DNA from 4 places in the Stutzerimonas stutzeri genome. Region 4 is predicted to be linked to each of the others. Evidence: predicted binding sites of a transcription regulator. Region 4 holds the regulator's gene; each other region holds the start of a gene.

Region 1 (7,436 bases), 1.1 Mb from region 4:
GTACTACAACCTGGGTGTGGTATGGAGCGCCTACGCCGCGATCGTTCTGTTCCCGTCAACCTGGGGAGCCGCCTGATGAAATACAACCGCACATCGGTCTTCCATCCGGTTCAGATTCCGTTCGGACTGACCATCTGGAGCCTTTGGTTCGCTTCAATGTATGGCTCCCACGCGGTGGTCTGCTCGATCGCTCCGCCGGATCCGAACAAGGGTGTTTTCAACTGGCTGAACGCCAGCTTCGCCGTGGCCACGCTGTTGGTGGTCGTGCTGTTGCTGTGGCTCGGGCGACGCTCATGGAAGCTGTCCCGGCCGCCGCATGATCTCAACGAACGACAGGTGTTCGTCACCAAGGTCGCTTCGGGCATTCACTTCATCGCAGCGCTGGCGACGGTATTCGTCGGGCTGCAGCTGGCGTTCCTGCCGCCATGCGTTTGAATCCCGACCCGGCGTTGCGCAACATGCCGACAACTTTCGCGCAGTCGCATCCACGTTGGTATGCGCTCGCGCTGATTGCCTTGATCAGCCTGATGCCGCAGCCAGCACTCGCCCACGGCCTTTTTGACGGGCACCTCGTCGAACGCGCGCCGCTGATCCTCACCGCCATGATCCTGGCCAGCGCCTGGGGCCTGTATATCCTCGGCTCCCGCCGCATCGCCACCCGCCGAAGCGAAGCGGCGTGGCTTCACGGGGCCATGCTCCTGGCAGCCTTCGCAGTATTCGGGCCGATCGACGACTGGGCCGAACACAGCACCACCTGGCACATGGTCCAGCACATGTTGTTCATGGTGGTGATCCCGCCGATGTGGGCGCTGGCCCGGCCGCTACCACAGTGGCGCGCCGTCACCGGGCGCTTCGCGCAACCGGTTTGGACGGCCATTCTGCGTGTGGGTCGTTACCCGGTGCCGCTGGCGATGCTGCACGGTGCGATGATCTGGACCTGGCATACGCCCAAGCTCTATCAGCTGGCACTCGACAACCTATGGTGGCACGCCGTCGAACACGCCTGCTTTCTGTTCACCGCCTGGCTGTTCTGGTGGTCGATGCTACGTGCCAATCCAAAGCAGGTACCTCAAGCGTTGATGGCAAACCTGGTGACGCTGATGCATACCGGCTTGCTCGGGGCACTGCTGACTTTTTCCAGCACCTCGTTCTATGGCGAGTCACGCGACGTGGCGGATCAGCAACTGGCGGGATTGATCATGTGGGTGCCAGGCGGGCTGATCTATCTGATCGGTGCCGGCTGGGTTGCGTGGCGCTGGCTAACCCGCATGTGGCGGCGCCAGCAAGCGGGTGGCAGTCGCGAGGAGCTAGGCTGAGGCTGCACGAACGAATCGACAGCCGTCTCGCTCACTCGGTTTTCTTGCGAATCCAGTAAAGGTAGGTACCAGCCGCTTCCTGCTGCTCGACCAGGTCGTGGCCAAGGAAAATGCAGAACTTGGGTATGTCGCGCTGGGTCGAGGGGTCGGTAGCGATTACCTTGAGCAAGGCCCCGCCGGCCAGATCACGCACCTTGTTGTGCAGCATCATCACCGGTTCGGGACAATTCAGGCCGCTGGCATCGAGCACGGCGTCCACGGTCATTTCAGCTGATTGGGTCATCTTGGGCTCCCGGAAACAGGTCGGCATTGTCGCGCAAGCACATGCACAGGTCATCCGTTCGGCGTCAGAGGCGCCGCAGATGGCAGGTAACCTCTTCCCTGTCGTGATAGAGCTGCTTGCAGCCGATACTGGCCTTGACGCCGCGCGCAGCCAGACCATCGGCAATTCGTTCCAGCAGCCTTTTCACTTCGGCATAGCGCTGCTTCATCGGCAGCTTGAGGTTGACCACCGCCTCGCGACACAGGCCTTCGCCGATCCAGGTCTCCAGCAAAGCCGCATTGCGCGCCGGCTTTTCGACGATATCGCAAACCATCCAGTTCACTGGTTTGCGCGGACGAAAAGTGAAGCCGTCAGCCCGGTAATGCTCGACGAGTCCGGAATCCATCAGATCAGGGTCCATCGGTCCGTTGTCTACCGCGCTGACCTTGATGTGTCGGTTAACCAGCTGCCAGGTCCAGCCGCCCGGCGCCGCACCGAGATCGACACCGGTCATCCCCGCTGCCAACCGTGCGTCCCACTGGTCGCGTGGAATGAAGTGGTGCCAGGCTTCTTCCAACTTGAGGGTGGAACGGCTGGGTGCCTGGCGGGGGAATTTCAGTCGCGGTATGCCCATCGGCCACAGCGCGCTGTTATTGACCTCGGCGATACCGGCGAACACCTCACGGCCACTCTTGAAGGTCAGCAGCAGACGCGGGCCTTTGCCCTGTTCGTCCAAGCGACCGGCCTTGATAAGCGCCTTGCGCAGAGGCGCCTCGAACTTGCGGCAGAAATTCGAGAGTTCCTTGCCATCGTTGGTGTCCAGCACCTCCAGCCACAGGCTGCTGCACACCGGATAGCTCGCCAGATGCGCCAGCAACACGCTGATGCGATCCGTTTCAGGAAGTTGCAGATACTCACCGCGCGCCCACTGCCGCGGGAAGATCAGTTCGGCGAAGCGCAACTTGCGCATCAACCGCTCGGTCCCCCCGCTTTCGCTGCAGACGAACTCGGCACTGGCGCTCTCCGGCCGCGCCTTGGCGTAGCCGGAAACTTCGAGCATGGCGGCGTGTTCGCTGATTTCAGAGCAGACCTCGCCCTCGAAACCGGGCCGGCAATGCAGCAGCAATGTGTTCATGTTCGAGTCCTGTCAGCGGTCGGGCCTGCGCCAAAGCCGCGCATCATAGCCGACCGCGGGAACCCTCGCCCGCATGACCCGGTCCAGTGCTGTAGCGAAACCATTGCCCTGTTGGCCTGTGCGATTGGTTGGATTAGGTAAGTTTGACCAAACTGGACTGACCAAACAGGCCACTTAAGCTAGTTTCAAAGCTCATTCATCAGCCAGCCCTACCGTGTGGGCACAAGGAGATGAGGAATGCCTTCCCTGGATAGCCTGAAATGCCGCCGCAGTCTCGAAGTCGCCGGCAAGACCTACCACTATTACAGCCTGCCCGATGCAGCCGCCCAGCTGGGCGACATCAGCCGACTGCCCACTTCACTGAAGGTGCTGCTGGAGAACCTGCTGCGCTGGGAGGATGACGTCACCGTGCGTGCCGACGATATCCGGTCGCTGACGGGCTGGTTGCAATCGCGCAGCTCCGACCAGGAAATCCAGTACCGCCCCGCTCGCGTGTTGATGCAGGACTTTACCGGCGTACCCGCTGTGGTCGATCTGGCCGCCATGCGCGATGCGGTGTCCAAGGCCGGCGGTGATCCGCAGAAGATCAACCCGCTGTCGCCAGTGGACCTGGTGATCGACCACTCGGTGATGGTCGACCGCTTCGGCAACGATCAGGCGTTCGAACAGAACGTCGACATCGAGATGCAACGTAATGGCGAACGCTACGAGTTTCTGCGCTGGGGCCAGCAAGCCTTCGACAACTTCGCCGTGGTGCCGCCGGGTACCGGCATCTGTCACCAGGTAAACCTGGAATATCTCGGCCAGGTGGTCTGGACTCGGGAAGAGGACGGCGAAACCGTCGCCTACCCGGATACCCTGGTCGGCACCGACTCGCACACCACCATGATCAACGGCCTCGGCGTGCTGGGCTGGGGCGTCGGGGGTATCGAGGCCGAAGCAGCGATGCTCGGCCAGCCGGTGTCGATGCTGATCCCGGAAGTAATCGGCTTCCGCCTGACCGGCAAACTCAACGAAGGCGTCACCGCTACCGACCTGGTGCTGACCGTGACGCAGATGCTGCGCAAGCACGGCGTGGTCGGCAAGTTCGTCGAATTCTACGGCCCCGGCCTGGACCATCTGCCGCTGGCCGACCGCGCCACCATCGGCAACATGGCACCCGAGTACGGCGCCACCTGCGGTTTCTTCCCAGTCGACCAGGTGACTATCGATTACCTGCGCCTGACCGGCCGCAACGAAGAGCGTGTCGCGCTGGTCGAGAGTTACAGCAAGGCGCAGGGAATGTGGCGCGACAGCAATTCGCCCGATCCCGAGTTCACCGCTACCCTCGAGCTCGACCTGAGCCAGGTGCGGCCGTCCGTAGCCGGGCCCAAGCGCCCGCAAGACCGGGTTACCCTCGGCGATATCGGTGCGAACTTCGATCTGCTGGTCGAAACCAGCGGGCGCACGCAGCAAGCCGAAACCGAGTTTGCGGTCGCAGGTGAGAACTTCGCGCTCAAGCACGGTGCTGTCGTCATCGCCGCCATCACTTCCTGTACCAATACCTCGAACCCAAACGTGCTGATGGCGGCCGGCCTGGTCGCCAAGAAGGCAATCGAACGCGGACTCAAGCGCCAGCCTTGGGTGAAGACCTCCCTGGCGCCCGGCTCGAAGGTGGTTACCGACTACCTCAAGCGTGCCGGCCTGACCCGCTATCTCGATGAACTCGGCTTCAACCTGGTGGGTTATGGCTGCACCACCTGCATCGGCAACTCCGGCCCACTACCAGACGCGATTGGCCAGGCAGTCACCGATAACGACCTGATCGTTTCTTCCGTACTCTCCGGCAACCGCAACTTCGAAGGCCGCGTACACCCGCTGGTCAAAGCCAACTGGCTGGCATCCCCGCCGCTGGTGGTCGCCTTCGCACTGGCCGGTACTACACGTATCGACATGGACCGCGAGCCGCTGGGCTATGACGCGCAGAACCAGCCGGTGTACCTGAAGGACATCTGGCCGAGCAGCGCCGAGATCGCCGAAGCAGTCGCGAGTATCGATGGCGAGATGTTCCGCAGCCGTTACGCCGACGTGTTCAGCGGTGACGAGCACTGGCAGAAAATTCCGGTCAGTGCGGGGGCCACCTATGAGTGGGACGCCGGCTCCAGCTACGTGCAAAACCCGCCCTACTTCGAGGATATCGGCCAGCCACCGACTCCACCGACGGATGTAGAGAACGCTCGAGTGCTGGCCGTGTTCGGCGATTCGATCACCACCGACCACATCTCGCCGGCCGGCAATATCAAAGCCAGTTCACCGGCGGGTACCTACCTGCAGTCACTGGGCGTAGCACCGGAGGACTTCAACTCCTACGGGTCGCGTCGTGGCAACCATGAAGTCATGATGCGCGGCACCTTCGCCAATATTCGTATCCGCAACGAAATGCTTGGCGGCGAGGAAGGTGGCAATACGTTGTATCAGCCGAGCGGCGAAAGGCTCTCGATCTACGATGCCGCCATGCGCTATCAGGCCGAGGGCGTGCCACTTGTAGTAATCGCCGGCAAGGAATACGGCACCGGCTCCAGCCGCGACTGGGCGGCCAAGGGCACAAACCTGTTAGGCGTGAAGGCGGTAATCGCCGAAAGCTTCGAACGTATCCACCGCTCCAACCTGATCGGCATGGGCGTGCTGGCGTTGCAGTTCGTCAACGAGCAGACGCGTCAGTCGTTGGGCCTGAACGGTACGGAGAAGCTCTCGATCCGTGGGCTCGATGCCGATATCAAGCCACGCCAGACGCTGACTGTTGAGGTTGAACGTGCCGACGGCTCGCGCGATTCGTTCCAGGTGCTGAGCCGCATCGATACCCTCAACGAGGTGCAGTACTTCAAGGCAGGCGGCATTCTGCACTACGTGCTGCGCCAGCTGATCGGAAGTTGACCGAAAGCGGAAACGCCGATGCGAGTCCTTTCGCATCGGCGCCCGCCAATCCATCGGCGATTGGTTTCCTGCTGCCCTGGGTTATCCCTTCCCGCTGTCCGGCTCCCTGATCGTCACTTCGCATCGCAAAGCGCCCGGACACACACCAACGATGGGCCAAGCCCATGACAGAACCATTAAGCCTTGGTTGCCGCTGGTCGCCTGAGTGCAGTGAAAGCTGATCGGTGAATCAGCTTTCGCTCAAGAACGCCACTCTCCGGCCGACCAACTGGTCAGACTGACCCCCTTAGAAAAATACAAAGGTCAGCGGCGCCACCTTACGATTCCTCTTGCCAGGCGTGATTGTCGATGCGTAATAACCAGCCCGTAACCCAACGTGAGTTTGCCTTTCCTGATCAACAGCGCCTCATCTCCACCACTGACCTCAAAGGTCAGATCACTTACTGCAACAACATCTTCGCCGAGGTCAGCGGCTTCGACCGTGATGAGCTGATTCGCGCGCCGCACAACCTGGTGCGTCATCCGGATGTGCCGCCGGCAGTGTTCGACCATATGTGGACGACGCTCAAGCAGGGCAAGCCCTGGATGGGCATCGTCAAAAATCGGCGCAAGACGGGCGACCATTATTGGGTCAACGCCTATGTCACGCCCATTCTCGACCAGCAACGCCAGGTCACCGGCTATGAGTCGGTACGGACCAAGCCGACGCGCGAACAGGTTCAGCGTGCAGAGGCCCTTTATGCACGCATAAATTCGGGCAAGTCGGGCGTGCCACGCCGTGATGCCTGGTTGCCGACACTGAGCAAATGGATACCGTTCCTGATGGTCAGTCAGATCGGTTTTCTCGTTGGCGCGGGCTTGGATCACGCGATGGGCTTCATCGCTGCTGCGTTGCTCGCCATACCGCTCGGTCTCGCCGGCCTGCATTGGCAGCAACGCGGTCTGCGACGCCTGTTGCAGCTGGCAAGCCAGAGCACCAGCGATCCGCTCATCGCGTGCATGTATACCGACAGCCGCGGCGCCGAAGCCCAGCTGGAAATGGCAATGCTTAGCCAGCAGGCGCACCTGAAAACCTGTCTCACCCGCCTGCAGGACACAGCCGTCCAACTGCAAGGGCAAGCCAAGGAGGCCGATTCGCTGGCGCAGAACTGCGCCAACGGCCTGGTGCAGCAACAGCAGGAGACCGAGCAGGTGGCGACGGCCATCAATGAAATGGCCGCAACGACCCAAGAGGTTGCCGGCAACGTCGCGCTGGCCGCCGATGCAACCCGTGAGGCAAGCCGTCTTACCGTGCGGGGCCGCGAAGTCACGGCAGAAACACGCAAGGCGATCCAGCAGCTTTCCGACTCGGTGGGCAAGACCGGCGAAGCCGTCAATCAATTGGCCAATGACAGCGAGGCCATCGGCAGCGTGGTCGATGTGATCAAAAGCATCGCAGACCAGACCAACCTGCTGGCCTTGAACGCAGCCATCGAGGCCGCGCGCGCGGGCGACAGCGGTCGCGGTTTCGCCGTAGTGGCTGACGAGGTAAGACAGCTTGCACAACGCACCGCTTCCGCTACCGGCGAAATTCATCAACTGATCGAAAAACTGCAGTCTCAGGCTCGTCACGCTGTGCAGACCACCGAGGACGGCCGCACGCACGCCTTACGTGGCGTGGATCAGGTGGCCGAGGCCGACCAGGCGCTGACCGGAATCAACGAGGCGATGGGCAACATCATCGACATGACCACCCAGATCGCGTCGGCAACCGAGGAGCAGAGCGCCGTGGCCGACGAGATCAGCAACAACGTCAGCACCATTGCCCGCC
Region 2 (7,436 bases), 2.4 Mb from region 4:
TCGAAGCTGTCGACCAGTTCGAAGCGAGCCTGCACCACCGGCACCAGCATCAACTGCGCGATGCGTTCCCCGATGGCGATGGTGAAGGCGCTCTGGCCGCGGTTCCAGCAGGACACCATCAGCTCGCCCTGGTAGTCCGAGTCGATCAATCCGACCAGGTTGCCGAGCACGATGCCGTGCTTATGGCCCAGGCCCGAGCGCGGCAGGATCAGCGCCGCAAGCCCCGGGTCGCCGATATGGATAGCCAGCCCGGTCGGAATCAGCAGGGTCTGGCCAGGTTCGAGGACGGTGTCGTTCTGCAGCATCGCGCGCAGATCGAGGCCGGCCGAGCCCGGTGTGGTGTATTCGGGAAGCGGGAAGTCCTTGCCGAGGCGAGGGTCGAGGATCTTGGCTTGAAGTGCGTGCATGTCAGGACTCTTTGTAGCGGTCGGCAATAAAGGCCACCAGCGCGCGGGCAATGTGTCCCTTGCTGGCCTGGCCGAAGCGGGTTTCGTGTTGCTGGCGGTCGATCACGCTGACGGCGTTGTCTTCGCTGTTGAAGCCGATGCTGGGGTTGGCGACGTCATTGGCGACGATCAGGTCGAGATTCTTATCGCGTAGCTTGCGCGTGGCGTATTCCAGCAGATTCTCGGTCTCGGCGGCGAAACCGACGCAGAACGGGCGATCCGGGCGGCTCGCCAGGGTGGCGAGGATGTCCGGATTGCGGACCATCTGCAGCAGCAGGCCGTCACCGGTACTGGGGTCTTTCTTTAGCTTGTGTGGTGCCACCACTTCCGGGCGGTAGTCGGCAACGGCGGCCGCGGCGATGAGGATGTCGCAGGGCATCGCAGCCTCGCACGCGGCGAGCATGTCACGGGCGCTGACCACATCGATGCGCTGCACGCGGTCAGGCGTCGGCAGGAATACCGGGCCGGTGACCAGCGTCACCCTGGCGCCGGCCTCGGCGGCCGCCTCGGCCAGGGCGAAGCCCATCTTGCCCGAGCTGTGATTGGTGATGTAGCGCACCGGATCGATGTTTTCCTGAGTCGGCCCGGCGGTAATCAGCAGGTGCTTGCCGGTCAGCATGCCGGTAGCGAAGCAGTCCGCAGCGGCCTGGGCCAGTTCCTCGGCTTCGAGCATGCGGCCCATGCCGACATCGCCACAGGCCTGGCTGCCGGAACCGGGGCCGAACAGGCGGATACCACGTTCGAGCAGCAGGGCGCGGTTGGCCTGGGTGGCGGGGTCGGCCCACATCGCCTGGTTCATCGCCGGCGCCAGTGCGACGGGGGCGTTGGTCGCCAGCACCACGGTGGTCAGCAGGTCATTGGCGATGCCCTGGGCGAGACGGGCCATGAGATCGGCGGTGGCCGGAGCGATCAATACCAGGTCGGCCCAGCGCGCCAGTTCGATGTGCCCCATCGCCGCTTCGGCGGCGGGGTCGAGCAGATCCAGATGGACCGGGTGGCCGGATAGCGCCTGCAGAGTGAGGGGGGTTATGAACTCACGCCCGCCCTGGGTCATCACCACCCGGACTTCGGCGCCGTGGTCGCGCAATCGGCGGACCAGTTCAGCGCTCTTGTAGGCGGCGATGCCGCCGCCGACGCCCAGGACGATGCGTTTACGATACAGCCGCTGCATAGGCCTGCCTTGTTGACTTTGTAGGACTGTCCGGAGTGAGAACCAGGTCAGAAAACGCCCGATACCCCGGAAAAATGACGGGCTAAGATAGCACAGCGCCCACAGCGGAAAAGTGGGCTTGCTCTACAGGGAGAGGACATGAGCATACGTGACTGGCCAGCGGCGGAGCGGCCGCGGGAAAAGCTACTCGAACAGGGCGCAGCCGCGCTTTCCGACGCTGAATTGCTGGCGATATTCCTGCGCACCGGCGTCGCCGGAAAAAGCGCAGTGGACCTCGCCCGGCAACTGCTCGCCGAGTTCGGCAGCCTGCGGGCGCTGCTTGAGGCAGAACTCGATCAATTCAGCGCGCACCTGGGGCTGGGACCGGCGAAATTCGCCCAGTTGCAGGCGGTACTGGAAATGGCGCGCAGGCATCTGGCCGAGCGGCTGCGGCGAGACTCGGCGCTGGAGTCGCCGCAAGCGGTGCGCGACTACCTCAAGGCCCGGCTGCGCCATGAGCCGCACGAGCTGTTCGGCTGTTTGTTTCTCGATTCCAAACACCGCGTGCTGGCCTTTGAGGTGCTGTTCCACGGCACCATTGACGGCGCCAGCGTGTATCCGCGGCAGGTGGTCAAGCGTGCGCTGGCGCAGAACGCGGCAGCGGTCATCCTGACCCACAATCACCCATCCGGTGTGGCTGAACCCAGTCAGGCGGATCGTCAGCTGACTCAGCGCTTGACGGAGGCGCTGGCGCTGATCGACGTGCGGGTGCTTGACCACTTCATTGTTGGTGATGGCGAGCCGCTGTCGATGGCCGAATACGGCTGGATGTGATCGCCTAGGCGAGTAGCGGCACCAGCAGCAATGGGCCGAGTACCAGCAGCACGAAACGTCCGTTCCAGCCGAAGGCGATGCGCCACGGGGACAGTTCGGCGTGGCGCGCCAGCATCAGCGCCGATGGACCATAGGGCGAGAGCAACATGGCCAATGAGAAGCCGACCAGCAACGCCACCGCCGGCTGCATGATCGCTACGCCGTGTCCGGCTAGCTGCGCCAGCAGTGCGGCACACAGACTGAGCGAAATGATCGGTGCAACGCCGAGCAGGGCCAGAATGATGATCGTGAGCATGCCAGCGCTGCCGAGGCCGAACAGCGCCAGCGGCGTGTTGCTGAAGTGGCTAGCCAGCCGCTCGACCGGGATCAACACGGCGGTGAGGCCGCCGAGAAGTGCGGAGCAGGCGAAGATGAGGGTCTCGTTACGCATTCCGGCAAGGGTGTCGCGCACCTCGGTATAGACAGCGACCGGTGATCCACCCTGATACAGCAGCAGCCCGATCACCGCGAGCGGCACCAGCAGCATCGCCGCCTGGGTTGCCGACAGCCAGGTCAGGCTGGCCAGCAATGCAATCGCCAGAATGCCGAGCAGGCTGCCGTAGAGCACGCTGCGCAGCCCGTTCGCCGTGTCGGCTGGCTCCGCCGCTTGCACCGGCTCAGCGGTTTGCTGCAACTGTTGCAGGCGGCGGTTCTCCATTGGCCAACCAACCGCCAGCAGGATGGCTCCGCAAAACAGGCCGAACGGCAGCAGGGCGCTCCAGCTCAGTCCCGGCAGCTCTCGGGTGAGGATCGCCACCGCCACGCTGGTCGGTGCCAGCAAGGGCACCAGGGCGAAGCCGCGCAGGGCGGTGACCATTACGCCTCTGGCGCCTTCGCGGCGCTGTTTCGGGTTGTACGGCTGTCGATCCAGATAGCGTTCCAGTGAGCCACAGACCAGGTTGAGCATGCCGAAACTCAGCACCGAGCTGATCGCAAAGGTACTGAACAGATAGCTCGGATAGAGGCTGGCGCGGGGCAGGCGCAACAAAAGGCGATGCAGTTCGCCGAGCTGCGGCAGCCGCTTGACCGCACAATGCGCGAGGCTGAGCGCGCCGATGAATGCGCCGTAGTAGGCCGCGGCGGAGAGCATCCGCTGCGTCTGCTGCCAGTCGGATTCACTGAATAGCATCCAGTAGCCGAACAGGCTCAAGGTGACCAGTCCGAGCCGGCGCGGATAGGGCATCAGCGAGCGCCAATGCCAGGCGAAGAACAGCACCAGCAATGCTCCGCTGACCACGCTCAGCAACGGTAGGCGAGTAATCAGGGTGAGCAGCTCGCAGATGAGCGCCAGCGGCAGCAGGGCGAGCATCGTTCAGGGCAGCTCGTTGCGCAGCTTGCCGCGCTTGTAGACGCCCTCGCCGAACGCCAGCAACTGATCTTGATCGTCCAACAGGTCGCAAGTGGCCATGAATACCTTGTGGCCGGCAGAGCGGCAGATGGCGATCGCACGGATTCGACTGCCTGCCGCCGCCGGTGCACTGAAGTTGACGCTCATCGATAGCGTGGTCGCCACACGGCGCTGCTCCGGCTGAGCCACCCAGGTTCCGCAAAGGCCCATGGCCACGTCCAGCAGGGTAGACGTTACGCCACCGTGCAAGTTGCTGGCGTTGTTCAAGTGGCGTGGCAGCAACAGCAGTTCGACCACCACGCGTTCCGGGCCGTATTCCGTGAGGCGGCAGCCGAGGTCTTGGAAGAAGCCGGTCAAGGAGGCTTCCGTCTGTTGCAGCGTGGCGGCGGGGTAGGGCTGATCAGGCATAAGCAGGCGATTCGGCAGCTGACTTGCGCTGGAGATTGGCAGTCTTTACGCTCAGGGTCAATTCGGTGAAATGTTATTCCGCAGTGCGAAATTACGCTTGAGCTTGAGGAGGACTGCATGTTTAACCGTATCGGTATCGTCGGCGCCGGAGCCATGGGTCGCGGCATTGCGCAGTTGTTCGCCGGCGCCGGCAAGCAGGTGTGGTTGCACGATGCACGCAGCGAATCGATCAGCGAGGCGCTGCGCTTCAACCGTGAGTTGCTCGAGCGCGGTGTAGCCAAGGGGCGGCTGAGTGTCGCCGAGCTGGACGCCACACTTGCGCGCATGCAGGCGGCACCTGCGCTGGCCGATCTGTCCGGCTGCGATCTGGTGATCGAGGCGATCATCGAGAATCTCGAGGCCAAGCAGGCGCTGTTCGTCGAACTTGAGAAACTGCTCGCCGAACACGCGGTGCTGGCGACCAATACCTCATCGCTTTCGGTTACGCGTATCGCGGCTGCCTGCCAGCGCCCGGAGCGGGTGGCGGGTTTTCATTTCTTCAATCCGGTGCCACTGATGAAGCTGGTCGAGGTGGTGCGCGGTGAGCGCAGCGACCCGCAGGTCATCGAGGGTTTGGTTGGGCTGGCTGAAGAGTCCGGGCATTTTCCGGCGATCACGCCGGATACCCCCGGTTTTCTGGTCAATCACGCCGGTCGCGCTTACAGCACCGAGGCCCAGCGCATTCTCGCCGAGGGCATCGCCGATGCCGAGCAGATCGACCGCATCCTCCGCGACGGGCCGGGCTTTCGCATGGGGCCGTTCGAGCTGTTCGATCTCACCGGGCTGGATATTTCCCATGCGGTGATGGAGTCGGTGTACCAGCAGTTCTATCAGGATCCGCGCTACACGCCGTCGTACCAGGCGGCGCAGCGGGTCGCGGCCGGCCTGCTCGGGCGCAAGACGGGCCAGGGCTACTACCGCTACGAGAACGGTCAGCAGATCCGCACGCCCGAGCCGCAGTTGCCACCAGTATCCGTCGAGCGTCCGTTCTGGCTGGACAGTCAGGATGTTGATTTGCGTGGTCGGCTGGCAGAATTGTTGCGTGAAGCCGGTATGCAGCTGGAAACCGGCGAGAGGCCATCGGAGCGCGCCATATGCCTGATCACGCCGTTGGGGGAGGATGGCAGCAGCATGATCGCGCGGCTCGGCTTGCCGGCGGAACGCTGTATGGCCTTCGACCTGTTCTGTGATTTTCATCGGCGCCGCGTGCTGATGCGCCAGCCTGCACTTGATCCTCGCATCGAAACGCAGGCGCGACAGGCGCTGGCGAGCGATGGTGTGCCGGTCGAGGTTATCAATGACTCGCCCGGCTTCGTCAGCCAGCGGGTAGTGGCAAGTATTGTCAATCTGGGGTGCGAGATCGCCCAGAAGGGTATCGCTGATCCGCAGACGCTAGACCGCGCTGTTACCCTTGCACTGGGCTATCCGAAGGGGCCGCTGGGTTTTGCCGAGCACTACGGCGCGGCGCGAATCCTTGCCATTCTACAGGCCATGCAGGGCTGCTACGGCGGCGAGGCGCGTTATCGTCCGAGCCCTTGGCTGCGCCGACGGGTGCAACTCTCGCTGCCGCTAACCGCGCCTGACCGACCGTTCGACGTATAGCGCCCGATGACGACCGGAGGCTACTCCGCACGCCTTCAGTTTGTTCGAGCGCGGCCGTTAAGCCTGTAGTGAGCCTCCGATGACGGCATGTTGCTACTAAGGCACTACTGTTCTTTATCGGAGGGTATGGGTACAACGTCGGATCGAACCGACAAGAACAAGAGGCCGTTCATGAGCCCTGCCAACCGCCCCAAGGCCGTCGCGTCCCATGCCGCGCTGATCATCGGTGTCTTGCTTGTGCATTACTGGCTGGTGCCGCCCCTGCTGGTGACCGGCGCGTTGCTGCTAGCGGCAGCGCTGTTGCCCTGGTTTACCGCCTGGTCTGCAGCAGACCGCAGCGCCTCGAGTGCCGACGATGCGCCGCAGGCGTTCGCCGAACTCACCAAAAACCTCTCGCGCAATACCTGTCACAACGCCCTGTCCGCCGCGCAAGTGGCCTACAGTGCCGAGCAGCTGGCGAGCCGCCTGCAGTCGCAGCTCAAAGCGGTGAGCGAGATCGCCAATGGCGCGCAGGCCATTGCCGCGACCGAGCAGGATAGCGCCGAGCGTGCCCGCCACACCCTGGATGCCGCGCAAGCGGTACGCCAGCGCAGCGACGCTGGGCAGGCCGAGCTGCAGCGCGCCATTGAGCGCATGCAGCAGCTCAGCGCCCAGACCCACGCCAGCCGCGAGCTGATCGATGGACTATCGGCCCGCACGGAAGAGATCCGCCGCATTACTGACGTGATCCAGTCGATTGCCAGCCAAACCAACCTGCTGGCGCTGAATGCGGCCATCGAGGCTGCACGCGCCGGCGAGGCAGGTCGCGGCTTTGCCGTGGTCGCCGACGAAGTTCGCAGTCTGGCGGCGCGAACCTCCAGCGCAACCGAGGAAGTCGGCCGCATGGTTGGCGACATCCGTCAGCAGAGCGAGGCGGTGGTCAGCTATATCCAGCGCCAGGCCAGCGAGCTGGATGCTGCCGCCGAGCAGATCGCCGTCACTGGTGAGCAGCTCAGCGGCATTGCCGGTCTGGCCGGCAGCGTTGAAAGTCAGGTGGAGCAGATCACCACCGGCACCGCCGACAACCATCAGCGCCTGACCGGTCAGTTCGTCGCGCTCGATCAACTGCGCGCCGATGCGCTGGACAGCGAAAAGCAGACCCGGCAGCTCGAACAGGCTGCCGAACGTCTTGTTGCGCAAGCCGAGAGCGCCAGCGAGCAGTTGGCCGAGGTTCAGCTCGACGATTATCACCAGGCCATCTTTGACCTGGCTCGTCAGGGCGCGGCGGCCATTGCGGCTCGATTCGAGGCGGATATCCAGGCTGGACGTGTCAGCCTCGATGATTTGTTCGATCGCAACTACCGCGCGCAGCCCAATACCGATCCGGTGAAGTATCAGACCCGTTTCGATCGCTATGCCGATGACGTGCTGCCGACGATTCAGGAGCCGCTGTTGCAGAAGCATTCGGCGCTGGTCTACGCCATCGCCACAACGCCCGAAGGCTATGTCCCGACGCATAACCGCGCATTCAGTCAGCCGCCGGTAGGTAATCCGGAAATCGACCGGGTCAAGAGCCGTAGCAAGCGCCTGT
Region 3 (7,436 bases), 1.0 Mb from region 4:
AGGCATGACCTGCGCCAGCTGCGTCGGCCGGGTCGAACGCGCCTTGCTCAAGGTGCCAGGCGTGCGCAGCGCAGCGGTGAATCTGGCCAGCGAGCGTGCGCATGTCGAAGTGATCGGTACGCCGAACCCCACCGAGCTGATCCGGGCCGTCGAGGCTGCCGGCTACAAGGCCAGCGCCGGCGACCAGCAGCGCCCGGAAGAGGATGCCGAACGGCGCCTGCAGCGCGAACGCTGGGCCGTGATTGCCGGCCTGCTGCTGGCCGCACCCTTGGTGTTGCCGATGTTTGCCGAGCTGTTCGGGGGGCACTGGATGCTGCCGCCATGGATCCAGTTTCTGCTCGCCACGCCGGTGCAGTTCATCCTCGGCGCACGCTTCTACGTGGCTGGCTGGAAGGCGGTGCGCGCTGGTTCCGGCAATATGGATCTGCTGGTCGCCATCGGCACCAGCGCCGGCTACGGCCTGAGCCTCTACCAGTGGTGGGCGACGCCTGCCGGGCAGATGCCGCACCTGTATTTCGAGGCCTCGGCAGTAGTGATCGCCCTGGTGCTGCTGGGCAAGTACCTGGAAAGCCGTGCCAAACGCCAGACCAGCGCGGCGATCCGCGCACTCGAAGCCTTGCGCCCGGAGCGCGCGGCCCGGGTGATCGACGGCCGCGAAGAAGATGTCGCCATTGCCGCCCTGCGCCTGGACGACCTGGTGCTGGTCAAACCCGGCGAGCGCTTTCCGGTAGATGGCGAAGTGATCGAGGGCGAAAGCCAGGCCGACGAAGCGCTAATCAGCGGTGAGAGCCTCCCGGTGAACAAGGCGCCGGGTGATCGCATCACCGGCGGCGCGATCAATGGTGAGGGCCGCCTGCTGGTGCGCACCACCGCGCTCGGTGGCGAGACCGTGCTGGCGCGGATCATCCGTCTGGTGGAAGACGCCCAGGCGGCCAAGGCGCCGATTCAGAAACTGGTGGATAAGGTCAGCCAGGTGTTCGTCCCGGCGGTGTTGGTGATTGCCGTGTTCACTCTGATCGGCTGGCTACTCACGGGTGCGCCGGCCGAGGTTGCGCTGATCAACGCGGTGGCCGTGCTGGTCATCGCCTGCCCCTGCGCCCTCGGCCTGGCCACGCCGGCAGCGATCATGGCCGGAACCGGCGTGGCGGCGCGACACGGCATCCTGATCAAGGACGCCGAGGCGCTGGAAGTTGCCCATGCGGTCACGGCCGTGGCCTTCGACAAGACCGGCACGCTCACCTCGGGCAAGCCGCAGATCATCCATTTGCATGCCGTGGACGGCGACGACTCTCGAATATTGCGCCTGGCCGGTGCCCTGCAGCGCGGCAGCGAACACCCGCTGGCCCGTGCGGTGCTGGAGCGCTGTGAAGCTGAGGGCATCGAAGCGCCAGATATCGAGAAGAGCCAAGCCCTGAGCGGCCGCGGCATCGCCGGAGCACTGGAAGGTCAGCAGTTGGCGCTGGGCAACCGGCGCATGCTTGCGGAGTACGGCCTGCAGCCGGGCGAGCTGCTGGAAACCGCCCAGCGCTGGGAAGCCGAAGGCCGCACCCTCTCCTGGCTGGTGGAACGTACGCCAGCGCCGCGCATTCTCGGCCTGTTCGCTTTCGGCGACAGTCTCAAGGACGGCGCCGCAGCGGCCATTGCCGCACTGGCGGCGCGGCACATCCGCAGCCACCTGATCACCGGCGACAACCGCGGCAGCGCCCGCGTGGTGGCCGAAGCGCTGCATATCGACGACGTACATGCCGAAGTGCTGCCGGCGGACAAGGCCGCCACCGTGGCGCAACTGAAAAAGGGCGGCGCAGTGGTGGCCATGGTTGGCGACGGCATCAACGACGCACCGGCGCTGGCTGCGGCAGATGTCGGCATCGCCATGGGCGGTGGTACCGACGTAGCCATGCATGCGGCCGGCATTACCCTGATGCGTGGCGACCCACGCCTGGTGCCGGCGGCGCTGGAAATCAGCCGACGCACCTACCGCAAGATCCAGCAGAACCTGTTCTGGGCCTTCATCTACAACCTGGTGGGCATACCACTCGCCGCATTCGGCTTTCTCAGCCCGGTGGTAGCCGGCGCGGCGATGGCCCTGTCCAGCGTCAGCGTGGTGAGCAACGCGCTGCTGCTGCGTTCCTGGAAACCGGAAGAATGATCGGAGGCAGGTAATGAACATCGGTCAGGCAGCAAAACACAGCGGGCTCACGGCGAAGATGATCCGCTACTACGAATCCATCGGCCTGCTCATGCCCGCCGGGCGCGGGGCCAATGGCTACCGCCACTACAACGAGCGTGACCTGCACCAGCTGGCGTTCATTCGTCGCGCCCGTGACCTGGGCTTCTCGCTGGAAGAAGTCGGCAAGCTGCTGGCTCTGTGGCAGGACCGCCAGCGCGCCAGCGCCGATGTGAAAGCCCTGGCCGGCGCGCACATCCACGAGCTGAACCGCAAGATCGCCGAGCTGGTCGGCCTGCGCGACACGCTGCAGCAGCTGGTCGACCACTGCCAGGGCGACGACCGACCCGATTGTCCGATCCTGCAAGGCATCGAAAGCGGCTGCTGCGCTGCACCGGCAGCCCGCACCAGCTCGATCACACGGCTGGAAAAGCGCTGACCACAGCGCGAGGCCGATACCGGTCACGCTCTCCAGCTGTGCGTTCCGCCCAGTATTTGCGACGGTCGTCCGATATCGCAGTCGTTTCTCGACCCGCCATTCAAGATCATGCGCACGCAGCCGACAGTGAAAGCGAAGACACAGCCGGGCCGCCTGCATAAGGCGCCCAGCTCGAATCGCACTCATTAGATTGGACTGCTATGAATAACTGGTTTGCAAACATCGGGGTCAGCAGGAAGCTCGCACTGGGCTTCGCCACCGTACTGGCCCTGACCATCATCCTCGCCTGGAACGGTTGGGGCAGCCTCGGCAGCGTCATCCAGCGCAGCGGCTGGATGACTGAAATCTCGCTGCTGAACAAGACACTGACCGACCTGCGTATTGCCCGCCTGCAGTTCATGCTGGCCAATGGCGACGCCGAGTCCACCGAGCGCCTGGACAAGAACCTGGGTATCTACCTCGCGCAGCAGACCAAACTGCTCAATTCGTTCAAGAACCCGATCAACGTCGCCCAGCTCAAGGAGCAGGCCGGCTACAACGCGCAGTACCAGAACTCGCTGAACGACATGCGCAAGGCCTACACCCAGGCCAACGGTTCCCGGCAAGTCATCGATGGCGCCGCCAGCCGTCTGGGTGAGCTGACTGCCGGTGTCGCCCGCCAAGTGCTGCAGCTCTCGGAATACGATGAAGAGCGTTTCGCACAATTTCAGGCCATCACCCAAATCGAGGACGACGTGCAGCGCGCGCAGTACCTGCTGCGTGTGTACATCAGCGCGCCGGGCAGCGAGGCGGCGAAGGCCATCTATGCCCAGCTAGACGCCGCGCAGGCCTCGCTGGGGCGCCACGCCGGTGTGCTGGATGCTGACGGCGGCGCTGCGCTGCAACAGATCCGCGCAGCGCTCGACGAATACCGCGGCGCCATCCAGGCCTTGGAGACGGCCACCCAGGCGATTGCCAAGGCCCGTCAGGAAATGACCGATCAGCAGAAGGAAATCGTCCGCATCAGCGATTCGCTGTATCAGTTCCAGCTCGACCGTCTCGATGTCGAAAGCAGCGATGCACGCAGCCGCCTGATCGTCAGCACCCTGCTCGCACTGGTGCTCGGTGTGCTGGCCGCTTGGGTCATTACCCGGCAGATCATCCTGCCACTGCGCGCGACCCTGGCTGATGTGGAGCGCATTGCTTCAGGTGACCTGAGCGAAACCGCGCAGATTCATCGTCGCGACGAACTCGGCGTGCTGCAGCGTGGCATTCAGCAGATGGGCTCGACGTTGCGCGAGCTGATCGGCGGCATCCGCGATGGCGTCAGCCAGATCAGCGCAGCTGCCGAAGAGCTGTCCGCGGTGACCAAACAGACCAGCGCCGGCGTGAACAGCCAGAAAGAAGAGACCGATCAGGTCGCTACGGCCATGCACGAAATGTCGGCCACCGTTCAGGAAGTCGCACGCAATGCCGAACAGGCAGCGCTGGCGGCCACCGAAGCGGACAGTGAAGCCCGTGAAGGTGATCACGTTGTGACCGAGGTGGTAACGCAGATTGAGCGCATGGCCACCGCGGTGCTGCGCTCCACCGAGGCAATGACCGCTCTGCAAGGCGAAAGCGACAAGATCGGCAGCGTGATGAACGTGATCCGCGCCGTGGCCGAGCAGACCAACCTGTTGGCGCTCAACGCAGCCATCGAGGCTGCCCGCGCTGGCGAGGCGGGTCGCGGTTTTGCCGTGGTCGCCGACGAGGTGCGCGGCCTGGCACAACGTACGCAGAAATCCACCGAGGAAATCGAAGGCCTGGTTGCTGCGCTCCAGAACGGCACGCAGCAGGTCGCTTCGATCATGCACACCAGCCGCGACCTGACTGACAGCGGTGTCGAGCTGGCGCGCCGTGCCGGCGTTTCGCTGAGCAACATTACCCGCACCGTTTCGAATATCCAGGCGATGAATCAGCAGATCGCTGCGGCTGCCGAAGAGCAGAGCGCGGTGGCCGAGGAAATCAGCCGTAGCGTGGTGAACGTGCGTGATGTGTCGGAGCAGACCGCCGCCGCCAGCGAGGAGACCGCCGCGTCGAGCTCGGAGCTGGCCCGCCTGGGCGGTCAGCTGCAGATGATGGTGAGCCGCTTCCGGCTCTGATCGAGTCTGGCTGGTTACCGCGAGACGGGCAGCGTCTGCCTCGCGGTAACTGCCGTATCAGCTGGCTTGCGTTTGCAGGTAGTTCTGCAGGCCGATGCGGTCGATCAGGCCGAGCTGCTGTTCCAGCCAGTAGGCGTGATCTTCCTCGGTATCCTGCAGTTGCAGCGCCAGTATGTCGCGGGTCGGATAGTCGCCGTGCTGTTCGGCCAGCTCGATGCCCTGCGCCAGCGCGGCGCGCACCTTGTACTCAAGCGCCAGGTCGTTGCGCAGCATATCCGGCACGGTATGGCCCGGATTGATCGGCTCCGGCGTCATGTCCGGCGTACCTTCGAGAAAGAGGATACGCTGCAGCAGTGCGTCAGCGTGCTGGGTCTCCTCTTCCATTTCGTGATTGATGCGCTCGTAGAGCTTGGTAAAGCCCCAATCGGCGTACATCCGCGAGTGCAGGAAGTATTGATCGCGTGCCGCCAATTCCCCGCGCAAAAGCTCTTTCAGATAGTCGATTACCGGTGCCTGGCCTTGCATTGCGTATTCCCCATGACTGATGCGTCTTCAACAGCAGGCAAGCATCCCCGCTGAGTCTGTGTCGGTCAAGCGCTGCGCCGCCGCAGCCGTGCCATCTCAAGTGTGGCAGAGCCTGGGCAGAAATCGACCGCCCAGTCACGTCATTGGTAACAGATGCCGCCGAACTCCTGCGCTGGCGCGGGGCTCTATTGTGGGTCCCAGCGCGCGCCCATAGCGCTAGCAATGCCAATCAGACAGGAGCCCCGATGACGTCAACGCCAGCATTCCCAGTGCCCAAGACCTGGTTGACGGTCGTCGTCTGCGCGCTAGCACTGCTCGGCGGTTGCTCGTCCGGGGAAGAGCCGGCGCCTGAACCGCCGAGGATGGCGCTGGTCGAGCCCTTGCAGCCCGCCGAACCAAAGACCGAAGCCTTGCGTTTCTCCGGCGTGGTACGCAGCGTGACCACCACCCAGCTGTCCTTCGAGGTGGCCGGGCGCATCGAGCGCATCATGATCGACGAAGGCACCCGCGTTCGTCGTGGTCAAGCACTGGCCCAGCTGGATCGCACCGACTATCGCCTGCAGATGCGCGAGGCCGAGGCGCGTTTGCGGCAGCTGGAAGCCGATCTGGCGCGCAAGCGCACCCTGCTCGCCGAAGGCATCCTCGCTCCGGCCGCCATTGAGGCTCTGCAGGCAAACACCGTGGCCGCCCGCGTGGCCCGCGATAGCGCCCAGCGCAATATCGATCACACCACCCTGACTGCACCGTTCGATGGTGTGGTGGCTCGCAGGCTGGCCGAACCTGACATGGTGGTCGCAGTCGGCACGCCGGTATTCGAAATGCAGGACAACCGTCATATCGAGGTCAGTGTCGACCTGCCGGAAAGCGCAGCGCTGAGCATTCCACTCGGGCCCGAGCTGCAGGCCGAGGCTGAACTGGTGATTGCCGACCTGCGCCTGCCGCTGCGCTACAAGGAACACAGCACCCAGCCACGCGAAGGCGCACGGACCTATCGACTGGTGCTGCAGGGCGAACCGCCGGAGGATTTCAACCTGCTGCCCGGCATGGCGATGCGCGTCAGCCTAAAACGCCCGCCACGGCCCCAGATGACCGACGCTGGCTTCCGCCTGCCGCTGTCAGCACTACAGACCGACAGCGACGGCAAACACTTCATTTGGCAGGCTGACGATGGCCGCGCGCGGCGCCATCCGGTTCAACTGCAGCGAGTCGATGGCGATCAGGCGCTGATTCACGGCGATGCTCTGCAGGCGCAGATGCCGATCATCGTCGCTGGCGGCAGCAAGCTGCACGACGACCAACCGATCGAAGCGCGGGAGCGGAACTGAGCCGATGGATTTCGCCCGTTACGCCATCCAACGCCCGGTCAACATCTGGATTCTGGTACTGATCTGTCTGCTCGGCGGCATCCTCGCCTTCTTCGAGATCGGCCGCCTGGAAGACCCTGAGTTCACCATCAAGCAGGCCATCGTCAATGTGCAGTACCCCGGCGCCACGGCGCTGGAGGTCGAGCAGCAGGTGACCGAGCCGCTGGAAAGCGCCATCCAGCAGATGTCGCAGATCAAGGAGATCCGCTCACGCTCGATGCCCGGCATCGCCGAAATCCGCGTGGAAATGCAGGACCGCTACGACGGCGATGCGCTGCCGCAGATCTGGGACGAGTTGCGGAACAAGGTCGATGACGCCTTGGGCGACCTGCCTCCGGGCATCGAGCCGCCACAGGTCAACGATGATTTCGGCGACGTTTACGGCATCTTCTACGCGCTGACCGGTGACGGCCTGACGCTCAAGGAGCTGCATGAAACCGCCAAGGACCTGCGTCGCGCCCTGCTCACCGCCGACGGCGTCGGCAAAGTGGAAATCGCCGGCGTGCAGGAAGAGCGCATCCTCGTGGAAGTCGACCAGGCACAGCTGGCGGCGCGTGGCGTCGGTCCGGACGAGATCGCTGCGGCGCTGGCCGACACCGATGCGGCGGTAGATGCCGGCGGGGTCAGTGCCGGCGAGTTCTTCGTACGATTGCGCCCGAGCGGCGCCTTCGATTCGCTCGACGAGCTGCGCGCGTTGCCGGTCGGCCAGGGGCCACAGCGGGTCGAGTTGGGTGCGATCGCCACACTCTCGCGCGACTACGCCGAACGGCCGCGGCAGATCATCCGCCACAATGCCCAGCCGGCACTGACGCTGGGCA
Region 4 (7,436 bases):
ATGCAAGCGGTGCCCGAGGCGGATGTGGTGATCACCAACCCGACCCACTTCGCCGTCGCGCTGAAATACGACGGAGCGCGTGGCGGCGCGCCGATGCTGGTGGCCAAGGGTGGCGATTTTGTGGCGCTGAAGATTCGTGAAATCGCCCAGCAGCATAAGGTTACGGTGCTGGAATCCCCGGCTCTGGCACGGGCGGTGTATTACTCGACCGAGCTGGATCAGGAAATTCCAGCCGGCCTCTACCTGGCGGTGGCGCAAGTCCTGGCCTACGTCTACCAGCTGCGCCAGTATCGCGCGGGCAAGGGTCGTCGGCCGGACCCGTTGAACGACGTGCCCATTCCACCGGATCTGCGCCGCGACGAGTGATTCGGTCACGCGGCCGCCGCTTGAGCGCGCCGCGTACCACTGCGGTTATTCGATTACGCCGCAGGCAACCCGAGCGCCGCCACCACCCAGTGGTTGCGGGTGGTCGGAGTGGTTGTCACCGCCCTGGTGGACCATCAGCGCCAGGCCCTTGATATCGCCCAGGCTTTGCAGGCGCGGAGCCAGCACCGGTTGGTTTGCCTTGCCTTCGCTGTTTACATACAGCGCAGGCACGTCGCCCAGGTGTCCGTCACCCCAGGGCTCGCCATGCTTGCCGCTGCTCTTCGGGTCCCAGTGACCGCCGGCACCGCCTGCGGCGGTCAGCTTGCCGTCTACCTCGGCCGGCTCGCAGCTGCCCTTGGCATGGATGTGGAACCCGTGAGCACCAGGCTGCAGACCGGTAAGTTCCGGGCGAAATACCAGGCCATATTCATTGCTTTCTATCTTCACGCTGCCGACGGATTCGCCGATGCCTTGAGCGCTCACGGTGTTGACCTTGACGCTCAGCGTCTCGGCCTGAACGGCGAGGGCGGTGCAGCCGGCCAACGCGGCGATGATCCACTGTTTCATCTGAAAGCTCCTGTGTACAAACGGCAACGGGCTGTCGCCGGTGCTAGTGTGACTGCCAGTTACCGGCCGCGTTCGCCCGCTTTGCCGTGTCGCCTTGAGGCTGGGCGCAAACCGCGTGGCGGGCTCTGGAATGGGCGGTAAAAGTTGGACCTCTTCTTGCTATAACCCCGGCAAGGCGCATTTCGCGTCAAGAATTCGTTCTACGCCGGGGGCTACGTTGGATCGCACGCAACTCATCAATATTCGCAATGGCCTGACGGGCGCGGGGCGCGGAAACCTCGGCGTACCTCTACTGTTGCTCGTAATGATGGGCATGATGATGCTCTCGGTGCCGCCGTTCCTGCTGGATCTGCTGTTCACCTTCAACATCGCACTGTCGATCGTCGTGCTGCTGGTCAGCGTCTACGCGCTACGGCCGCTGGATTTCGCGGTATTTCCGACCATTCTGCTGGTTGCCACGCTGATGCGTCTGGCGCTGAACGTGGCCTCCACACGTGTCGTACTGATCAATGGCCATGAAGGTGGCTCTGCCGCTGGACATGTGATCGAGGCATTCGGCAATGTCGTGATCGGCGGCAACTATGTCGTCGGTATCGTCGTGTTCGCAATTTTGATGATCATCAACTTCGTCGTGGTTACGAAGGGCGCGGGTCGGATCTCCGAGGTCAGCGCACGCTTTACCCTCGATGCCATGCCCGGCAAGCAAATGGCCATTGATGCCGATCTCAATGCCGGCTTGATCGATCAGACAGAAGCCAAGCTGCGTCGTGTCGAGGTCTCGTCCGAGGCGGACTTCTACGGCTCGATGGATGGTGCGAGCAAGTTCGTGCGCGGTGACGCCATCGCCGGTCTGCTGATTCTGTTCATCAACCTCATCGGCGGTGTCGGGATCGGCATGGCGCAGCACGGCATGAGCTTCAGCGAAGCCGGCCAGGTATATGCCCTGCTGACCATCGGTGACGGTCTGGTTGCGCAGATTCCGTCTCTGCTGTTGTCGACCGCTGCAGCGATCATGGTGACGCGTGTCACCAGCTCCGAGGATATGGGCCAGCAGGTGCAGCGGCAGATGTTCGCCTCGCCCAAGGCGCTGGCCGTGGCTGCATCGATCATGATTGCGATGGGTCTGGTGCCCGGCATGCCGCACATGTCGTTCCTCGGTCTCGGCGCCGCCGCTGCGGCGGGTGCCTATTGGATCTGGCACCGGAAGAAAGAGGTCGAGAAGAAAACCGAGCAGGACGTGCAGAAGCAGCAGGAAATGCTCCCGGCTCAGCGGGCCTCTGAAACCAAGGAGTTGGGCTGGGACGACGTGACCCCCGTGGACATGGTGGGCCTGGAGGTGGGCTATCGCCTCATTCCGTTGGTCGACCGCAATCAGGGTGGTCAACTGTTGGCGCGCATCAAGGGCGTACGCAAGAAGCTGTCTCAGGACCTGGGTTTTCTCATGCCTTCGGTGCACATTCGCGACAACCTGGATCTGCTACCCAATGCCTACCGCCTGACCCTGATGGGAGTGAGTCTTGCCGAAGCCGAGGTTTATCCGGATCGGGAGCTGGCGATCAACCCGGGGCAGGTGTTTGGGCCTTTGAACGGCATCACCGCCAGGGATCCGGCGTTCGGCCTGGAGGCTGTCTGGATCGAGGCGAGCCAGCGCGATCAAGCTCAATCGCTGGGGTACACGGTGGTTGACGCCAGCACCGTGGTCGCTACGCATCTCAACCAGGTCCTGCACAAGCACGCCCATGAGCTGCTGGGTCACGAAGAAGTCCAGCAGCTGTTGCAGTTGCTGGCCAAGAGCTCACCCAAGCTGGCGGAAGAGCTGGTGCCTGGAATGGTCTCGCTGTCGACTTTGCTCAAGGTGCTCCAGGCATTGCTGCAGGAACAGGTCCCGGTGCGCGACATTCGCACCATCGCTGAAGCCATCGCCAACGTCGCGGCCAAGAGTCAAGATCCCGCCGCGATGGTGGCCGCGGTACGCGTCGCGCTGTCGAGAGCAATCGTGCAAAACGTTGTGGGACTAGAGCCGGAGCTGCCTGTAATCACCTTGGAACCTCGGTTGGAACAGATCTTGCTCAACAGCTTGCAGAAGGCTGGTCAGGGTTCGGAAGATGGCATCTTGCTGGAACCGGGAATGGCCGAAAAGTTGCAAAGGTCTCTGATAGAAGCGGCACAGCGTCAAGAAATGCTCGGCAAGCCTGCAGTTTTGCTGGTAGCCGGCCCGGTTCGGGCGATGCTGTCGAGATTCGCGCGTCTGGCGGTGCCGAACATTCATGTTCTGGCCTATCAGGAAATACCGGACAACAAGCAGGTCACCATCGTTTCGACGGTGGGTCAGAATTAACCGAGGGTACAGGCCATGCAGGTCAAACGTTTCTTCGCCGCCGATATGCGCATCGCCATGAAAATGGTGCGTGACGAGCTGGGCGCCGATGCCGTGATCATTGGCAATCGCCGGGTGGCCGGCGGCGTCGAGCTGACTGCCGTGCTCGATTACCCGATGCAGTCCGCTCCGGCCGCCAACAAGCCCAACCCGGCGCTGGAAGCCGAGCTGCGCAAGACCCAGGCTCGCCTCGCCAATGCCCATGCTGAGCTGAGCGCTGCACCTCGCGCGAAGATGCAGGATCGTCAACTGGTTGACGAGAAGCCCGCTGCCGCGGCGAGTAAGCCGCAGCCTGTGCCTGTGGCCGAAGCTGCTGGCGCGGTCGACACACGTGCGATCGAGGCGATGCAGTCGGAACTGCACGGTCTGCGTGAGCTGATCGAAGTCCAGCTCGGCTCGATTGCCTGGGGGCAGGAACAAAGCCGCCGTCCGCAGCAGGCCGGCCTTTGGCGTCGCCTGCAACGGCTGGGCTTGCCGGCCGAGCTATCGCGTAGCCTGTTGGAAAAGGTTGCCGGGATCAACGAGCCTCGCCAGGCTTGGCGGATGGTGTTGGCCTACCTGGCTCAGGCAATCAAGGTAAGCAAGAACGAACCGCTGGAAGAGGGTGGCGTGATCGCCCTGGTAGGCCCGGCAGGTGTCGGCAAGACCACGACGCTGGCTAAGCTCGCTGCACGCTACGTATTGAAATACGGCGCGCAAAACATCGCGCTGGTCAGCATGGACAATTATCGGATCGGCGCACAGGAGCAACTCAAGACCCTGGGCCGCATTCTCGATGTACCGGTCGTGCAGATCGACCCGAGCCAGTCGTTGAGCAAGACGCTGGCTCCGCTGGCACGCAAGCGGGTGATCCTCATCGATACGGCCGGCCTGCCTGCCAGCGATCCGACGCTGCGCATGCAGCTCGAAGCGTTGTCGGATCGTGGTGTGAAATCGAAGAATTATCTGGTGCTGGCCGCGACCAGTCAGAGCCAGGTGCTCAAGGCGGCGTGGCACAACTATCGTCGCTGCGGCCTGGCCGGCTGTATCCTGACCAAGTTGGATGAGGCCGGCAGCCTCGGTGATGTGCTCGGGCTCACGATCAGCCAGCATTTGCCGATAGCGTACCTCGCCGACGGGCCCCGGATTCCGGATGACCTGCACCTTCCACGCAGTCACCAACTGGTCAGTCGTGCGGTGAGTTTGCAGTCCGGTGAGGAACCGAGCGAGGAAACCATGGCCGATATGTTCGCCGGGTTGTACAACGGTTCGTCAAGGCGGGCCGGATGAAGTTGCGACAGCGGTACCTGAATGAATCAGATGCGTGCCATGCGGGCGCATCGACGGCCGCAAGGCCCCAGCAAGATATAGGCGTGTGAACATGGGTATGCATCCCGTACAGGTGATTGCGGTGACCGGCGGCAAGGGTGGCGTCGGCAAGACCAACGTGTCGGTCAATCTTTCGCTCGCGCTGGCCGATCTGGGTCGGCGTGTAGTGCTGCTCGACGCCGATCTCGGTTTGGCCAACGTCGACGTTCTGCTGGGGTTGACCACCAAGCGCACCTTGGCCGACGTCATTGCCGGCGAGTGTGATCTGCGCGATGTGCTGATCCAGGGGCCAGGCGGCATCCGTGTGGTGCCGGCCGCTTCGGGCACGCAGAGTATGGTGCAGCTTTCATCGCTGCAGCACGCGGGTCTGATTCAAGCATTCAGCGATCTGGGCGACGAGCTCGACGTGCTAATCATTGACACTGCGGCTGGCATTGGCGATTCGGTGGTCAGTTTCGTACGGGCTGCGCACGAGGTGTTGCTGGTCGTTACCGATGAGCCCACTTCGATCACCGACGCCTATGCTCTTATCAAGCTGCTTAACCGCGACTATGGAATCAGCCGCTTCCGCGTGCTGGCGAACATGGCGCATGCGCCGCAGGAAGGTCGCAACCTGTTCGCCAAGTTGACCAAAGTTACTGAACGGTTTCTCGATGTGGCGCTGCAGTACGTGGGCGCCGTGCCGTACGACGAGGCGGTGCGCAAGGCAGTACAGAAGCAGCGTGCGGTTTATGAGGCGTACCCGCGTTCGAAATGCTCGTTGGCGTTCAAGGCTATCGCGCAGAAGATTGATACCTGGCCACTGCCCGCGACGCCGCGTGGTCATCTCGAATTCTTCGTAGAGCGGCTCATAAGCCCCGCTTCTCAAAGCCACGAATGACAGGTGCCGGATCCGCTATGTATTACAGCAAGGCTCAGGCAAAGGATGCGCAGTACCGCCTGATCGATCAGTACGCGCCGTTGGTCAAGCGAATCGCTTACCACCTTTTGGCGCGTCTGCCTGCCAGCGTGCAGGTAGACGATCTGATTCAGGCTGGAATGATCGGACTGCTGGAAGCAGCGAAGAAATACGACGCCGGCAAAGGTGCCAGTTTCGAGACCTATGCGGGTATCCGCATCCGCGGCACGATGCTGGACGAAGTGCGAAAGGGTGACTGGGCGCCACGCTCCGTGCACCGCAATTCGCGCATGGTCAGCGAGGCAATTCGTACTATCGAGGCGAAAACCGGGCGCGACGCTAAAGATCATGAAGTTGCGGCCGAACTTAAGCTAAGTCTCGATGAGTATTACGGCATTCTCGGCGACACCTTAGGCAGTCGCCTGTTCAGCTTTGACGATCTGCTGCAGGAGGGTGAGCACGGCGAGTTCGAGGATGACGCCGCCAGTACCCACCCGGAGCCCTTTCGTGACCTTGAGGATGAGCGCTTTCAGCAGGCTTTGGCCGATGCTATTGCGAACCTGCCCGAGCGTGAAAAGCTGGTGCTGTCGCTGTACTACGACGAAGAACTGAATTTGAAGGAAATTGGGCAGGTGCTGGGGGTCAGCGAGTCGCGCGTGAGCCAGTTGCATAGCCAGTGTGCTGCGCGGTTGCGTGCACGTCTCGGTGAATGGCGCGCCAATTGACGATTGTTTGCGGTATGACGTGCTCGGTTTGCTGAGGCATTTTGGGACTTACGGAGGTCGACTTGGACAAGAACATGAAAATCCTCATCGTCGATGACTTCTCGACGATGAGACGAATCATCAAGAACCTCCTGCGTGATCTGGGGTTCACCAACACCGCCGAGGCGGATGACGGCACTACCGCACTGCCGATGCTCAAGAGCGGCAACTTCGACTTCCTGGTCACTGACTGGAACATGCCGGGCATGAGCGGTATCGATCTGCTGCGCACCGTGCGCGCCGACGAACGCCTCAAGAACCTACCGGTACTGATGGTGACGGCCGAAGCCAAGCGCGATCAGATCATCGAAGCGGCACAGGCCGGGGTTAATGGCTATGTGGTCAAGCCTTTCACTGCCCAGGTGCTCAAGGAGAAGATCGAGAAGATCTTCGAGCGCGTCAACGGCTGAAGCAGCAACGCCGCGAGGGCACTATGACGCAAGCAGACCAAAGCCTGGCAGAGTTCGAAGCGACTCTGAAGACTCATGCACCCAAGTTGATCGAAAGTCTGCAACAGGGCCGCTTCGATGAAGCGACGCAGATGTTCAACGAACTCAATCAGGTGCGCAATCACGGGATCTACCTGGAGGTTGGCAAGCTCACGCGTGAGCTGCACAACGCCATCGTCAAGCTCGAGATGGATACATGCGCGACCGGAGGCGATCCGTCACCGATTACCGACGCGACCGATCGGCTGTCCTATGTGGTTGAGATGACCGAGAAGGCCGCCAATCGCACCATGGACCTGGTGGAGGAGTCCGCTCCGCTGGTGAACTACGTGAGCTATGAGGCGCAGAGCCTGACGGCTGATTGGCAGCGCTTCATGCGCCGCGAAATGAACGCCGAGCAGTTCCGCGACCTGGTCAAGCGCATCGACCACTATCTCCAGCGCAGCATGAACGATGGCTCACAGCTGTCACAGAACCTCAGTGAAATCATGCTGGCGCAGGATTTCCAGGACCTGACCGGTCAAGTGATCAAGCGGGTGACTCGTCTCATCACCGAACTCGAAAGCAACCTGCTCAATCTTGTGTTGATGGCAGGGCAGGTTGATCGTGTGGCTGGAATCCAGCACGACCGCGAAGCGATGCGCGCCGAGCAGGAAAAGCAAAAACAAGAAAAAGAACCTTCCAAGGGTGAAGGTCCGCAGATGCAT

What was found. Region 4 encodes FliA, which starts transcription of late flagellar genes. Its sites were predicted from a motif close to CTAAAGTTTNNNNNNNNNNNGCCGNTAA; they were not measured.
Region 1: the regulator FliA is predicted to act here: its motif matches at 5,866-5,893, upstream of SM130_RS13030 (methyl-accepting chemotaxis protein).
Region 2: the regulator FliA is predicted to act here: its motif matches at 5,900-5,927, upstream of SM130_RS19435 (methyl-accepting chemotaxis protein).
Region 3: the regulator FliA is predicted to act here: its motif matches at 2,706-2,733, upstream of SM130_RS03220 (methyl-accepting chemotaxis protein).

The regions. Positions count from the first base shown of each region.
Region 1 is NZ_CP139348.1:2,896,250-2,903,685, forward strand. Features, by position in the region: gene ctaD (cytochrome c oxidase subunit I) at 1-76, shown strand, start outside; gene SM130_RS13005 (hypothetical protein) at 76-435, shown strand; gene SM130_RS13010 (cytochrome c oxidase assembly protein) at 528-1,316, shown strand; gene tusA (sulfurtransferase TusA) at 1,348-1,599, opposite strand; gene rlmM (23S rRNA (cytidine(2498)-2'-O)-methyltransferase RlmM) at 1,664-2,713, opposite strand; gene acnA (aconitate hydratase AcnA) at 2,951-5,626, shown strand; gene SM130_RS13030 (methyl-accepting chemotaxis protein) at 5,975-7,436, shown strand, end outside.
Region 2 is NZ_CP139348.1:4,190,985-4,198,420, reverse strand. Features, by position in the region: gene dut (dUTP diphosphatase) at 1-407, opposite strand, end outside; gene coaBC (bifunctional phosphopantothenoylcysteine decarboxylase/phosphopantothenate--cysteine ligase CoaBC) at 409-1,617, opposite strand; gene radC (RadC family protein) at 1,756-2,430, shown strand; gene SM130_RS19450 (hypothetical protein) at 2,435-3,778, opposite strand; gene SM130_RS19445 (PaaI family thioesterase) at 3,782-4,225, opposite strand; gene SM130_RS19440 (3-hydroxyacyl-CoA dehydrogenase) at 4,343-5,866, shown strand; gene SM130_RS19435 (methyl-accepting chemotaxis protein) at 6,038-7,436, shown strand, end outside.
Region 3 is NZ_CP139348.1:733,108-740,543, reverse strand. Features, by position in the region: gene SM130_RS03230 (heavy metal translocating P-type ATPase) at 1-2,149, shown strand, start outside; gene cueR (Cu(I)-responsive transcriptional regulator) at 2,163-2,606, shown strand; gene SM130_RS03220 (methyl-accepting chemotaxis protein) at 2,807-4,729, shown strand; gene bfr (bacterioferritin) at 4,787-5,254, opposite strand; gene SM130_RS03210 (efflux RND transporter periplasmic adaptor subunit) at 5,500-6,579, shown strand; gene SM130_RS03205 (efflux RND transporter permease subunit) at 6,584-7,436, shown strand, end outside.
Region 4 is NZ_CP139348.1:1,777,590-1,785,025, forward strand. Features, by position in the region: gene flhB (flagellar biosynthesis protein FlhB) at 1-366, shown strand, start outside; gene sodC (superoxide dismutase family protein) at 412-933, opposite strand; gene flhA (flagellar biosynthesis protein FlhA) at 1,151-3,271, shown strand; gene flhF (flagellar biosynthesis protein FlhF) at 3,287-4,579, shown strand; gene fleN (flagellar synthesis regulator FleN) at 4,671-5,498, shown strand; gene fliA (RNA polymerase sigma factor FliA) at 5,516-6,241, shown strand; gene SM130_RS08220 (chemotaxis response regulator CheY) at 6,316-6,690, shown strand; gene SM130_RS08225 (protein phosphatase CheZ) at 6,714-7,436, shown strand, end outside.